Regions from separate parts of the Paenibacillus sp. OAS669 genome, predicted to be linked through region 2. Evidence: a T-box and tRNA genes for the amino acid it is inferred to sense, from the RefSeq annotation. Region 2 holds a T-box; the other holds one or more tRNA genes.
The links. A T-box is a leader RNA that pairs with one kind of tRNA and senses whether it is charged. The one in region 2 lies ahead of metG (methionine--tRNA ligase), so its partner is inferred to be a tRNA-Met.

Region 1 (5,331 bases), on a different contig from region 2:
GGAAATGTATCCATGAACAAAACAGACTTGATTAACAACATCGCTGAGAAAAGCGGCATGACCAAGAAGGACGTTGAAACCGTTCTGAACAACTTCCTGGGCGAAGTAACCGAAGCTCTTTCCACCGGCGACAAAGTACAACTTATCGGCTTTGGCACCTTCGAAACTCGCAAGCGTTCCGGACGTACGGGCCGCAACCCGCAAACCGGTAAAGAAATCAACATTCCTGAATCCGTAGTTCCGGCTTTCAAAGCAGGTAACAAGCTTAAAGAAGCGGTAAAATAATGCGCCTTGATAAATTTCTCAAGGTGTCCAGGCTGATCAAGCGTCGTACGGTCGCCAAGGACGTGTCCGATCAAGGACGTGTTTGGATCAATGGAAAGGACGCCAAGCCAAGCAGTGCGGTTAAGGTCGGCGACGAGCTGAAAATTCAGTTCGGCCAGAAAATCGTAACCGTGCGTGTAGAACAGCTATCCGAATCGACCCGTAAGGAAGATGCGGCTGCTATGTACACGCTGCTTAGCGAGGAAGCTCGTAAAACCGAATTATGGTAACGCTAAAGAGACTGAATCCTTCAGTCTCTTTTTTGACCCCCTAATAGAGTTAGATGATGTCTATTTGGCGGTGAATCAGCTTCCAATTCCGGGCCTCACTTTGTGGGGTTATTTTGGTTCTATTTCGGGACATCCCTCCATATTTTTAAGTAAACAAGCTTTGCTCGTGAATGCTTGATGATTCCATGTTTCATAAGGCGGAGGGCAGTGTAACGAACCGGAGAGTTTACGTGTCGCCTTTGAAAACGGGTTGTACCAGAAAAAATCTTATGATCAAGGAACCCGTTTTCAACAGCGACCGGAGGTCGTTACACTGGCCCGCAGCCTGGCCGAAACATGTAATCCTTTGTTCATTCACGAGCAAAGCTGCCAGGAGGGATCGTATCATGGCAATCGAGCCGGGAAAAGTAAAACGCCAAGAAATCAAGATGCTCAACCGTAAGCTGCTTGAAGTATCCGGCGTCATGAATGTAGAGAGCTTTGATAGTGAGGAATTTTTGCTGGAAACCGAGTTTGGCTATCTTATGATTAAGGGGCAGAACCTGCATATCAAAAACTTGAGTTTGGAGCAGGGATTGGTTGCGATTGAAGGTTTGGTGAACGAGCTGGCCTATTTGGACACAAACTCCCAAGGTAAGCCCAAGGGATTTTTCGGTAAGCTGTTTAAGTGACCCTTCAGGTTCAATTCGTCACGATGGGTATGATGCTTCTTGGGGGACTTTCGCTAGGCGGACTTTTCGATCTGTATCGGGTGCTGGCCGGCCAGCTTCGAGCGCCCCGGTATGCCTATTACCTCCTTGACATCTTCTTTTGGTGCATCGGGACGCTCCTTATTTTCAAGCTGCTCTACATGAGCAATTTGGGACAAGTGCGGATGTTTATTTTTATCGGCTTGCTTGTTGGGGTGGGGATTTACTTTCTGCTGTTTAGCCGAACGGTGATTCGTGTCATTATGTGGATGATCCGATTGGTTCAGGCAACGATCCGTTTGGGAATACGGCTGTTCCGGGTATTTATTATCATTCCGTCGATTTGGCTATATAGGGCTACTGTCGTGTTTTTAGGATTTTTACTGGCCATAGCTATTTTCCTGTATAAAGTTATGCTACAATTACTCTATCCTATGTGGAAATTGCTGCTATGGCTCGTGAGGCCGCTCGGCAAGTGGTTCCGTATGCCTACATGGGTAAACCAAGCAGGTCGAAGCATTGCGTCATTCTTTCGTCGCTTTTTTTGACCGGATAAGGAGGATTGCACAGTTGACGCGAGCAGTTCCGGCAGTAAGCAAAGAGACAAAACCGAAACCGAATAACAAAGGCTCTTTTCGGAGACGCCGGTTAGTCCTCATTATTTTTGCATGCTTTATGAGCTGGGCTGGTGTAACTCTGTGGAATCAGATCGATAAGCTAAAGGACCGCAGCGAGAAAGTGATTGCTCTGGAGCAGAAGAAGAAGGAAACCGAGCAGGTGAACCAGGACAGCAAGCGGGAGATAGCAAGATTGAACGATCCTGAATATTTGGAACAAAAAATTAGAAAAGAGCTGCACTACGTGAAGCAGGGAGAAACTCTCTTTTATGTCCCGAAGGAACAAAAGTAAACAAGTGTCATAATCCTTCTGTTGACCGTATTGCGGCCAGTACGTTATAATCTGCATTGTCAGGGTTTTTGTTACCATCGTAAGAATGGTCTCGTTATCTTTTTACGGGCTGTATCTTATTGGCAATAAGGCCTACCTCTAAGCGCGGTCGCTCATCTTCGAAAGGCCTCGATAGAGGTTTTCTCAATTATTTAAGGGAGGAACATTTTACTTTATGGCAATTGAAGTGGGCAGCAAGCTGGAAGGAAAAGTAACGGGCATTACTCACTTTGGGGCGTTTGTAGAGCTGCCTGAGGGCGGTACCGGCCTTGTGCACATCTCGGAGATAGCAGACAACTATGTTAAAGATGTTAATGATCATCTGAAGTTGAATGACATGGTTACCGTCAAAGTGATTAATGTGGACAAAGACGGCAAAATCGGGTTATCGATTAAGCAAGCCGTAGATAAACCGGTAGAAACAGCGAGGCCCGCTCGTTTTGAAAGACCTAGTGGCGGTTCCAGTGGCGGCGGCAATTTTGGCGGCGGCGATCGTGGAGATCGTGGACCACGAGGCGGTGGCGGCGGTTTTGGTGGCCGTGGAGGCGACCGTGGTGGCCGTGGGGGTAAACCTCCTGCTGGCAAGTTAACATTCGAAGACAAAGTGTCACGCTTTTTGAAAGATAGCGAAGAACGTATTTCGTCCCTGAAGAAGAATACAGAAGGTAAACGTGGAGGCCGAGGAGCACGACGCGATTAATGATACAAAGTAAGCCGTACGGGCATGTGAATGCTTGTACGGTTTTTTTAACTCTATAAGACTTCACGGAAAAAGATCTGAATCAGCATCGAAGCCAAATCCTCACTTTTGTGGGGTTCATTCGGGGCTCCCCGCAAAGTACTTGAATCAGCATCGAAGCTAAAACCCCACTTTGTGGGGTCTAACACCAGCTATCTTGACAAACGCTGCGGCGGTAGTATATAATTCTGATTGTTGTGGCGGTGTAGCTCAGCTGGCTAGAGCGTACGGTTCATACCCGTGAGGTCGGGGGTTCGATCCCCTTCGCCGCTATAGAAGATACAAGAAGACACCCTTTCCGAAATCCGATTTCGGGAAGGGTGTTTTTCGTTGTCATGTAGCATTTTGTGGCTCATCCAAAATACCTGAACCAGCTTCGATGCCAATGCCTGCTTTGCGAAGCTATTTTTTTTCAGCAATTTCGTTATTTGCTCCGTGCTCTGGCAGAATTCGTGTCATTCCATGGCAAGTGGTGAGACGTTTCGGGCGAATCTTGCCCATTTGACCGTTTTGTGCTCAGAGGAATGATAAGTTGTGGAATAATATCCCAGTTCATGTCGGCCGATGAATCACGTTTCAGTAGTTTTGTCGTATCGTTAACGGGCCCCCGGTGAATCGACACCATGTAACGGCAATAGAGGAGGCTTGACCAGTTATAAGACGAACGCTTGTTTGGGTACGTGATAAATTCCATACCCTGCCATAGTCCTTCACGGCTGTCTATATAAGGGCTGGCGCCGACTCGGCCCTGCTTCTTTTTTTTGTCGGAAAAAACTTTTGCTCTACCAACTCATTCTGACAAACTTTATAGTAGACTGCCCATATACTAGAACCACTAAATAGTCTATGGGTGGTGTTCAGGAAATATGCAAAGAAAATTAAATGCCGGTCAAGTTGGAATCGTTTGGAGTCGTTGGATGCAATCAGGGAAAAGCCGTATTACCAGCATCGTCGTGGAAAATCGCTTGGTTCAATCCGTCGTTGCCAAAAAATGGTCCATTCTTCTTTTGTTTATGGCATTTTTATTGGGAAGGGCAATGATCCTGGATCAGCTGGCGCCGTTCGCCGTAGCCTTCTTTGCGGTTATGTATTTCTTGCGAAGGGAGCTGCTGTTCTGGACGGGGACCTTCCTGCTGGCCGGCAGCATCTTCTCGGCTGCTCCTGCACACGCAGGCTATATTGCTGCACAGATGCTCGTCTTTCTTCTCATCCAAAAAGGGGTCGAGAGGTTTGAACGATCCGATATTTCTTATGCACCGGTCATTGTATTTTTCTCCACCTTCTTCGTCCAGCTCTTTGCCAGCTTGGTCAATACGCAGCTGAGCGGTTATGCGTTCTTGATGATTGGAGTGGAGTCGCTGCTCAGCCTCATACTGACGCATATCTTTTTGCAGGCGATTCCGGTGTTTACCTTAACCCGCAAAAATTACAGCTTAAAGAACGAGGAAGTCATATGTCTTATTATTCTTCTCGCTTCCGTGATGACAGGGACTGTGGGCTGGTTGGTGGGGCCGGTTACCGTAGAGCATGTACTGTCACGCTATCTCATATTACTGTTCGCCCTGGTAGGAGGGGCTCCGTTAGGGGCATCCGTCGGGGTCATTACCGGATTAATCCTTAGTCTTGCCAATACCAATGCCATCTACCAGATGAGTCTTCTCGCTTTTGCCGGTATGCTGGCAGGCTTATTGAAGGAGGGAAACAAACTCGCGGTATCGCTCGGCATGCTGCTGGGCTCATCTATTCTCACAATTTATATCGGGAACCAATCGGAAGTGTTGAATTCAACCTGGGAATCGCTGGCTGCCGTTATTTTATTCATCTTAACGCCGAAAGCGGTGATTCAAATGCTGGCCAAATATGTGCCCGGCACTCAGGAAAATTTAAAATCCCAGCATGACTATGCCAAACGGGTGAGAGATGTCACAGCAAGCCGCGTGGAGCAATTCAGCGAGGTGTTCCGCCAGCTGTCGCGCAGCTTCAAGCAAATTACGGCGGATGTGCAGCCGCTTCAGAAGGAGGAGGAGGTCGGGCATTTTATGAATTCGGTCGCTGAGCAGTCCTGCAAGGGCTGCTGGAAGCGAAGCCAATGCTGGGATGATAAATTTTATCAAACCTATAAATTTATGACCGATATGATGACGGAGGTGGAGGTCAGGGGGCCGCTCGCAAGAAAGCATATTTTGCCTCAATGGAAAAAGCACTGCATTAAGCCGGATCAAGTGCTTGAGGTGATGAAGCATCAGTACAGCCTGTACAAGAACGATCAGCATTGGAAAAAACAGATCATGGAGAGCCGCCAGCTGGTGGCGGAGCAGCTATCTGGGGTCTCGCAGGTGATGGAGGACTTGGCCAAGGAAATCAAACGGGAGGGCCAGGAGCTGTTCATGCAGGAGGAACA
Region 2 (5,331 bases):
CGGTTAGTCTGCCTACGGATCCCGGGGTGTGGGGAATCTTCCTGCTCATGCTGTTTATGAGCTTTTTGATCAATTCGCAGATCAATATTATTACCGGACTGTTCGCGTTCTTTCTTGAAAATAATGAGGGCATGATGCGCATGAAGCGGGTTGCCGTCGATCTTTTCTCCGGGCTGGTCGTTCCGGTTTCGTTCTTCCCGGGGTGGGCGGAAGGGCTGTTGAAGCTGCTGCCTTTTCAAGCAATTACTTATTTGCCCGGAGCCGTGTTCACAGGCAAGGTAACCGGCAGTGCCGTATATGAAGTGCTGGGCGTACAGCTATTGTGGTTTGTGCTGCTCATCGTGCCGCTGGTTATTTTATGGCGCGGGGCGCGGGCACGGCTGTTCGTGCAGGGAGGTTGAGACGATGTTTTATGCCGGCTTGCTTATCGACTACTTGAAAAATTACATGAAAACAAGAATGGAGTACCGCTCCGACTTCTGGATTGAAGTGCTGTCCGATCTGATGTTCAACGGGCTGAACTTGTTTTTTATCCTGGTTGTATTCCAGCATACGCAGCTCATCGGGGATTGGAATGAGCAGCAAATCTTGTTTATCTACGGTTACTTTATGGTGCCATACGGTATTTTTATAACCTTTTTTAATTTGTGGAACTTTAGTGAGCGATACATTGTGAAGGGGGAGATGGACCGCATCCTGACGCGGCCCGCCTATAACCTGGTTCAGCTGATGCTGGAGAATATGGACCCTTCCTCACTGTTCAGCGCACTGACCGGTTTTCTCATTATGGTATATTCCTGGTCGCATCTGGGTCTGGGATTGGCTTGGTACGATCCGTTCGTCTTCGTGCTGCTGGTTGCCGGCTCGATCATGATCTATGGCGGCATCTATGTTTTCTTCACGTCGCTGTCGTTTTTCTCGGACTCCCCGACAGGCATATTGCCTTTATTGTGGAATATCCAGAACTATGGCCGCTATCCGATGACGATTTATAACAAGCTCATCGGCTTGCTGCTGACGTGGATTCTTCCATTCGGCTTCGTCGGCTTTTATCCTGCGGCGTATTTTCTGGACCGGGCCCATTGGGGGACCTTCGCGCTGCTCACGCCGGTTGTTGGAGCGGTGTTCCTGACGATCGCCCTGCTCATTTGGAACTATGGCGTCAAGCGGTACCGCGGCGCAGGTTCCTAAATCTCCACTAAAGAGGCTGATACGACGCAACTTCTGAACTTAGGTTTTCAACCGCGGCATCCTGTAGAGGATGAGCGGTTAGCGGTTCGGCAGAGCGTACGTTCAGCCTCTTTTTTTATGCATCGGGAAGGCGGCCGCTCTGTAATTGCTCCATTTCCTCATCGATCCGGCTGGTCTCGATTCTTTCGAATAACGCCTCAGGCGATTGCAGCCGGGTACCGGATGGAGCCTCGAAATAGCTCCAGGAAGGCTCCTTGATGGCAAGGAACGAACGGATGCTGCTGCAGGAGAACGGCAGAAAGGGTGCAAGCAGGCTCGACAGGTTGGCGATGATCTGTACGCAGGTGTATAAGGTATTCGCACCGGCAGCGGGAGCTTCCTTGACTTGAAGCCAGGGCCTCTGCTCATCGAAATATTTGTTGGCGCTGCGGACAAAGGCAAAGAGGTTCTCAAGCGCCGCTTTGCACTTCCCGGCCTCAAGCAGAGCTCCGGTTTGAGTATATAATGCCTCCAGCCGCACGCGAACCGTCTCATCCATTTGCCCATCAGGCACCTCTCCATGAAAGGATTTCATCAGGAACATGAGATTGCGATGGACGAAGTTGCCGAAAGCGCCGAGAAGCTCGCCATTGTGGCTGTGAATGAAGGCATTCCATGAAAAATCCGTATCACGCTGCTCCGGCCCATTCACCGTCAAGAAATACCGTAAGGAATCCGGCTGGTACCGTTCGAGCATGTAGGGCAGCCAGACGGCCCAGTTGCGGCTCGTGGAGAACTTCCTGCCTTCCAGCGTTAAATATTCGCTCGACAGGATGCGGTCGGGAAGATGCAGAGGGCCTGTACCGAGCAGGATCGCGGGAAGAATCAAGGAATGGAAAGGGACGTTATCCTTCCCGTGCACATAATAAGCCGTCGCTTGCTCCGACCAGAACGGCTCCCAGTCCGAATTCGTCTCTGCCGCCCACTGCATGCTGGCTGACAAGTAGCCGCTGACGGCTTCGATCCATACATAAATTTTTTTACCCTCGAAGCCTTCGAGAGGAACATCGATCCCCCATGCCAAGTCGCGGGTCGCTGCGCGGTCGTGCAGACCTTCCTCCAAGTACCGCATCGTCAGCTGAACGGCGTTGTCTCGCCAGCCTGTGCTTTGTTTCACATAGGCTTGCAACTGCTCCTGAAGCTTGGATAACGCGAGAAAATAATGATCCGTATGCTTTACGTCCGGCGACTGCTTACATAGCTTGCACTTCGGTTCGCGAAGCTCCAGCGGGTCAAGCAAGGCGGAGCAGGCATCGCATTGATCTCCCCTCGCCTGGCTTCCGCAGTGCGGACAAAGCCCTTCCACATAGCGGTCCGGCAAAAATTGGTCGCATCCCGGACAGTATGTTTGTTCAACCGCTTGCTTATACAGATAACCTCGCTCCAACAGCTTCAAGAACAGCTCTTGCACCACCTTGTGATGAAACGGATGGTCGGTCCGCGTGTAAAGGTCGTAGGAAAAACCAAGCTTTCGGAAGCACTCCGTGAACTCCTCGTGGAACCGGTCCGTTATGGTTGACGGTTCAACCCCTTCCTGGCCAGCCCGGATGGATATAGGTGTTCCATGACAGTCACTGCCCGACACGTAGAGCACTTTTTCTCCTTTTTGTCTGAAATAGCGGGCCAAAATATCTCCCGGCAGCAAGCTTGCCACTCTCCCCAAGTGCAAAGAACCGTTTGCATACGGCCAAGCGCCTCCAATAAAAATAGTCATGAATTTATTCCTCCCTAATAGTAGTTGAATAACAAAAAAACTCCCGTCCCCAAAAAGGACGAGAGCTATCTACTCACGTGTTACCACCTCAATTTATCCGCGCCTCACAGCAAGCGGACCTCTTCAGGTACGGCACCTTAACTTAAGGTGATTATACCCTAGCGCTTTAACGGGCGCCCCCGGTGCAGCCTACTTCCATCCAGCTTGAAGTTCAAGCGGAACGGATTTCGATGCACGGCTCAGAGACCATGTTCGTCGGATGCTTCTTTACTCCTTTTCAGCTGCCGGAGCTCTCTGTTCAAAGAAGGGAATCCCACTACTCTTTCTCTTCGCTGCCTTTGTCGTATTCCTTTGATGAACCATTATATCCAGAAATTCACTTTTTATCAATGGGCTGTCGGATAAATTCATCTCATCTCGCAAGCCGTAATTTGGGAATTTTAAGCAAACTTTAAGCTGGCATTCATGTTGGCGTAAAAGTTAGTTCATAACTGGGCTCTATAATGGTCTTTGTAAGAGAAAGTCAGCTTTCACAAATAAAGAGAAGCATTTTACGGATAAGGTGGAGAGAACGATGAAATCCATGAAACAAAAAATGATGGCGGGAACGGTAGCCGCAGCTTTGCTGATTACCGGATTCGGCGGAATGATCACCCATCCGGCTTATGCCGACGATGACAGCGATTCTGATACGGTCATTACGGCTCCGGTTAATACCTCTGTGCCGCTGTCCAAGCGCGTCAATCTGGAGTTGAATCTCATCGTCGTTAAGGCGTCGGGGATTCTGGACATGGATTATGAAGACTTGAACGAGGCGCTCAAGGATGGCAAATCGCTGGCGAGTGTTGCGACAGAGCAAGGGAAAAGCCCTGAGGAATTAATAAGCAAGCTGAAGGAAGAGACGTCAGGCATTATTAACAATGCACTGGCAAGCAGCCAGATTACCCAGGAGGAAGCCGATTCACTGAACAAAAAGGTGGCTCAGCAGATTCAGAAAATTGTCAATGAAGCAGGCTACCAGGCCAAAGAGCATACGGAAAAAACGAAGCTGCCGGTAAAGCTGGGGAAATCCTTGAAGGCTGAGCAATTGGCCGAAGCACTGGGAATAACCAAGCAGGAGCTCAAAAAGGAGCTGAAGGACGGCAAAAGCCTTTCGGAGATTGCCTCCGGCAAGGGGATAACGGACGAACAGCTTATAGCGAAGCTGAAGGATGAACTGACTCCGTCTCTTCAAAGCCTTATTACAAAAAAATAACCATACAGCATCAGGCCGCTCGTGAAAAATGGGGGGGCCTATTGCCTTATTTGCCCGGAAAAAGGGCGGAAGCGCTGCTGCCACATAAAAGAGAGAATGGCTACAGATGCTACATTTAATCGGATTTATCCATAGGATTTGGAGGGGAATTCATGCTAAAAAGAAACAAGAAAAAAAATAAATCCCAGCAACAAGCCAAAGCAAAAGCGAAAGCCATGCAAGGTCATTCGGCTTCGAAATTTTTATTATCCAATATGCTTGCCGCAACTCCATCAGGCAAAGGCAATACTCCTTATGTAACGAAGGCTTCCAAGGAGAGCATTCCTTACTCACAGGAAGGGATTATTGAACATATACGCAAAGAGAAGCAGCTTGATTATTGGCCGACAGAAGAATGGAGATCGGCCGCGCCCGAAGAGCTGGGGCTCGATTCGGCCGCTCTTGCGCAAATGGTCGAAGAATTTAAGGACGAGCAGATTGACGGATTCGTTCTGGTTCGTAACGGCTATTTGGCGGCTGAGGGGTATAACCGTGACTGGGACGCAGATCAACGCCACCCGATGTTCTCGGTTACGAAAAGCGTTACATCCGCACTGATCGGTATGGCGGTAGATCAAGGTACATTAAGAGAGGACCAGACCTTACAGGAGCTGGTTCCCGAAATGCCTCTCGATCCGTTGAAATCGAAAATTACTATCGGGCAGCTGCTCTCCATGACATCGGGTATTGACTGGGACAACAGGCAGGAGCGTTCTTCTTACGAAATGGACCATTCGCCGGACTGGGGCCGGTATATTCTGGAGCGGCCCATGGCGGCCAAACCGGGCACCATGTTCAGATACAGCAACGGGAATGCCCATCTGCTGTCCGTTCTTGCACAGAAATCGACTGGTATTCCGCTCAGCGTACTGGCCAAAATCAACATATTTGATCCTATGGGCATTACGAACGTATCCTGGGGGCAGGATCCGCAGGGCAATCTTATAGGGGCCTGGGGACTCCATATGACCTGCAGGGATATGGCCAAATTCGGACTCATGTACCTGCATCATGGCAGATGGGAGAATTATCAGATTGTGAGTGGAGAATGGGTGGAAGCATCCGTCCTGCAGCAGGCGACCGAAATGTATGA

Region 1: it encodes a tRNA-Met, which carries the amino acid that the T-box ahead of metG (methionine--tRNA ligase) is inferred to sense. The anticodon was not compared.

Annotation. Positions count from the first base shown of each region.
Region 1 is NZ_JADBDR010000025.1:33,046-38,376, forward strand. Features, by position in the region: gene GGC63_RS32490 (HU family DNA-binding protein) at 13-285, shown strand; gene GGC63_RS32495 (RNA-binding S4 domain-containing protein) at 285-554, shown strand; gene yabP (sporulation protein YabP) at 941-1,225, shown strand; gene yabQ (spore cortex biosynthesis protein YabQ) at 1,222-1,791, shown strand; gene GGC63_RS32510 (FtsB family cell division protein) at 1,814-2,152, shown strand; gene GGC63_RS32515 (S1 domain-containing RNA-binding protein) at 2,367-2,891, shown strand; tRNA gene GGC63_RS32520 (tRNA-Met) at 3,130-3,203, shown strand; gene spoIIE (stage II sporulation protein E) at 3,848-5,331, shown strand, end outside.
Region 2 is NZ_JADBDR010000013.1:198,845-204,175, reverse strand. Features, by position in the region: gene GGC63_RS25130 (ABC transporter permease) at 1-401, shown strand, start outside; gene GGC63_RS25125 (ABC transporter permease) at 406-1,191, shown strand; gene metG (methionine--tRNA ligase) at 1,307-2,944, opposite strand; T-box leader at 2,996-3,286, opposite strand; gene GGC63_RS25115 (hypothetical protein) at 3,519-4,199, shown strand; gene GGC63_RS25110 (serine hydrolase domain-containing protein) at 4,352-5,331, shown strand, end outside.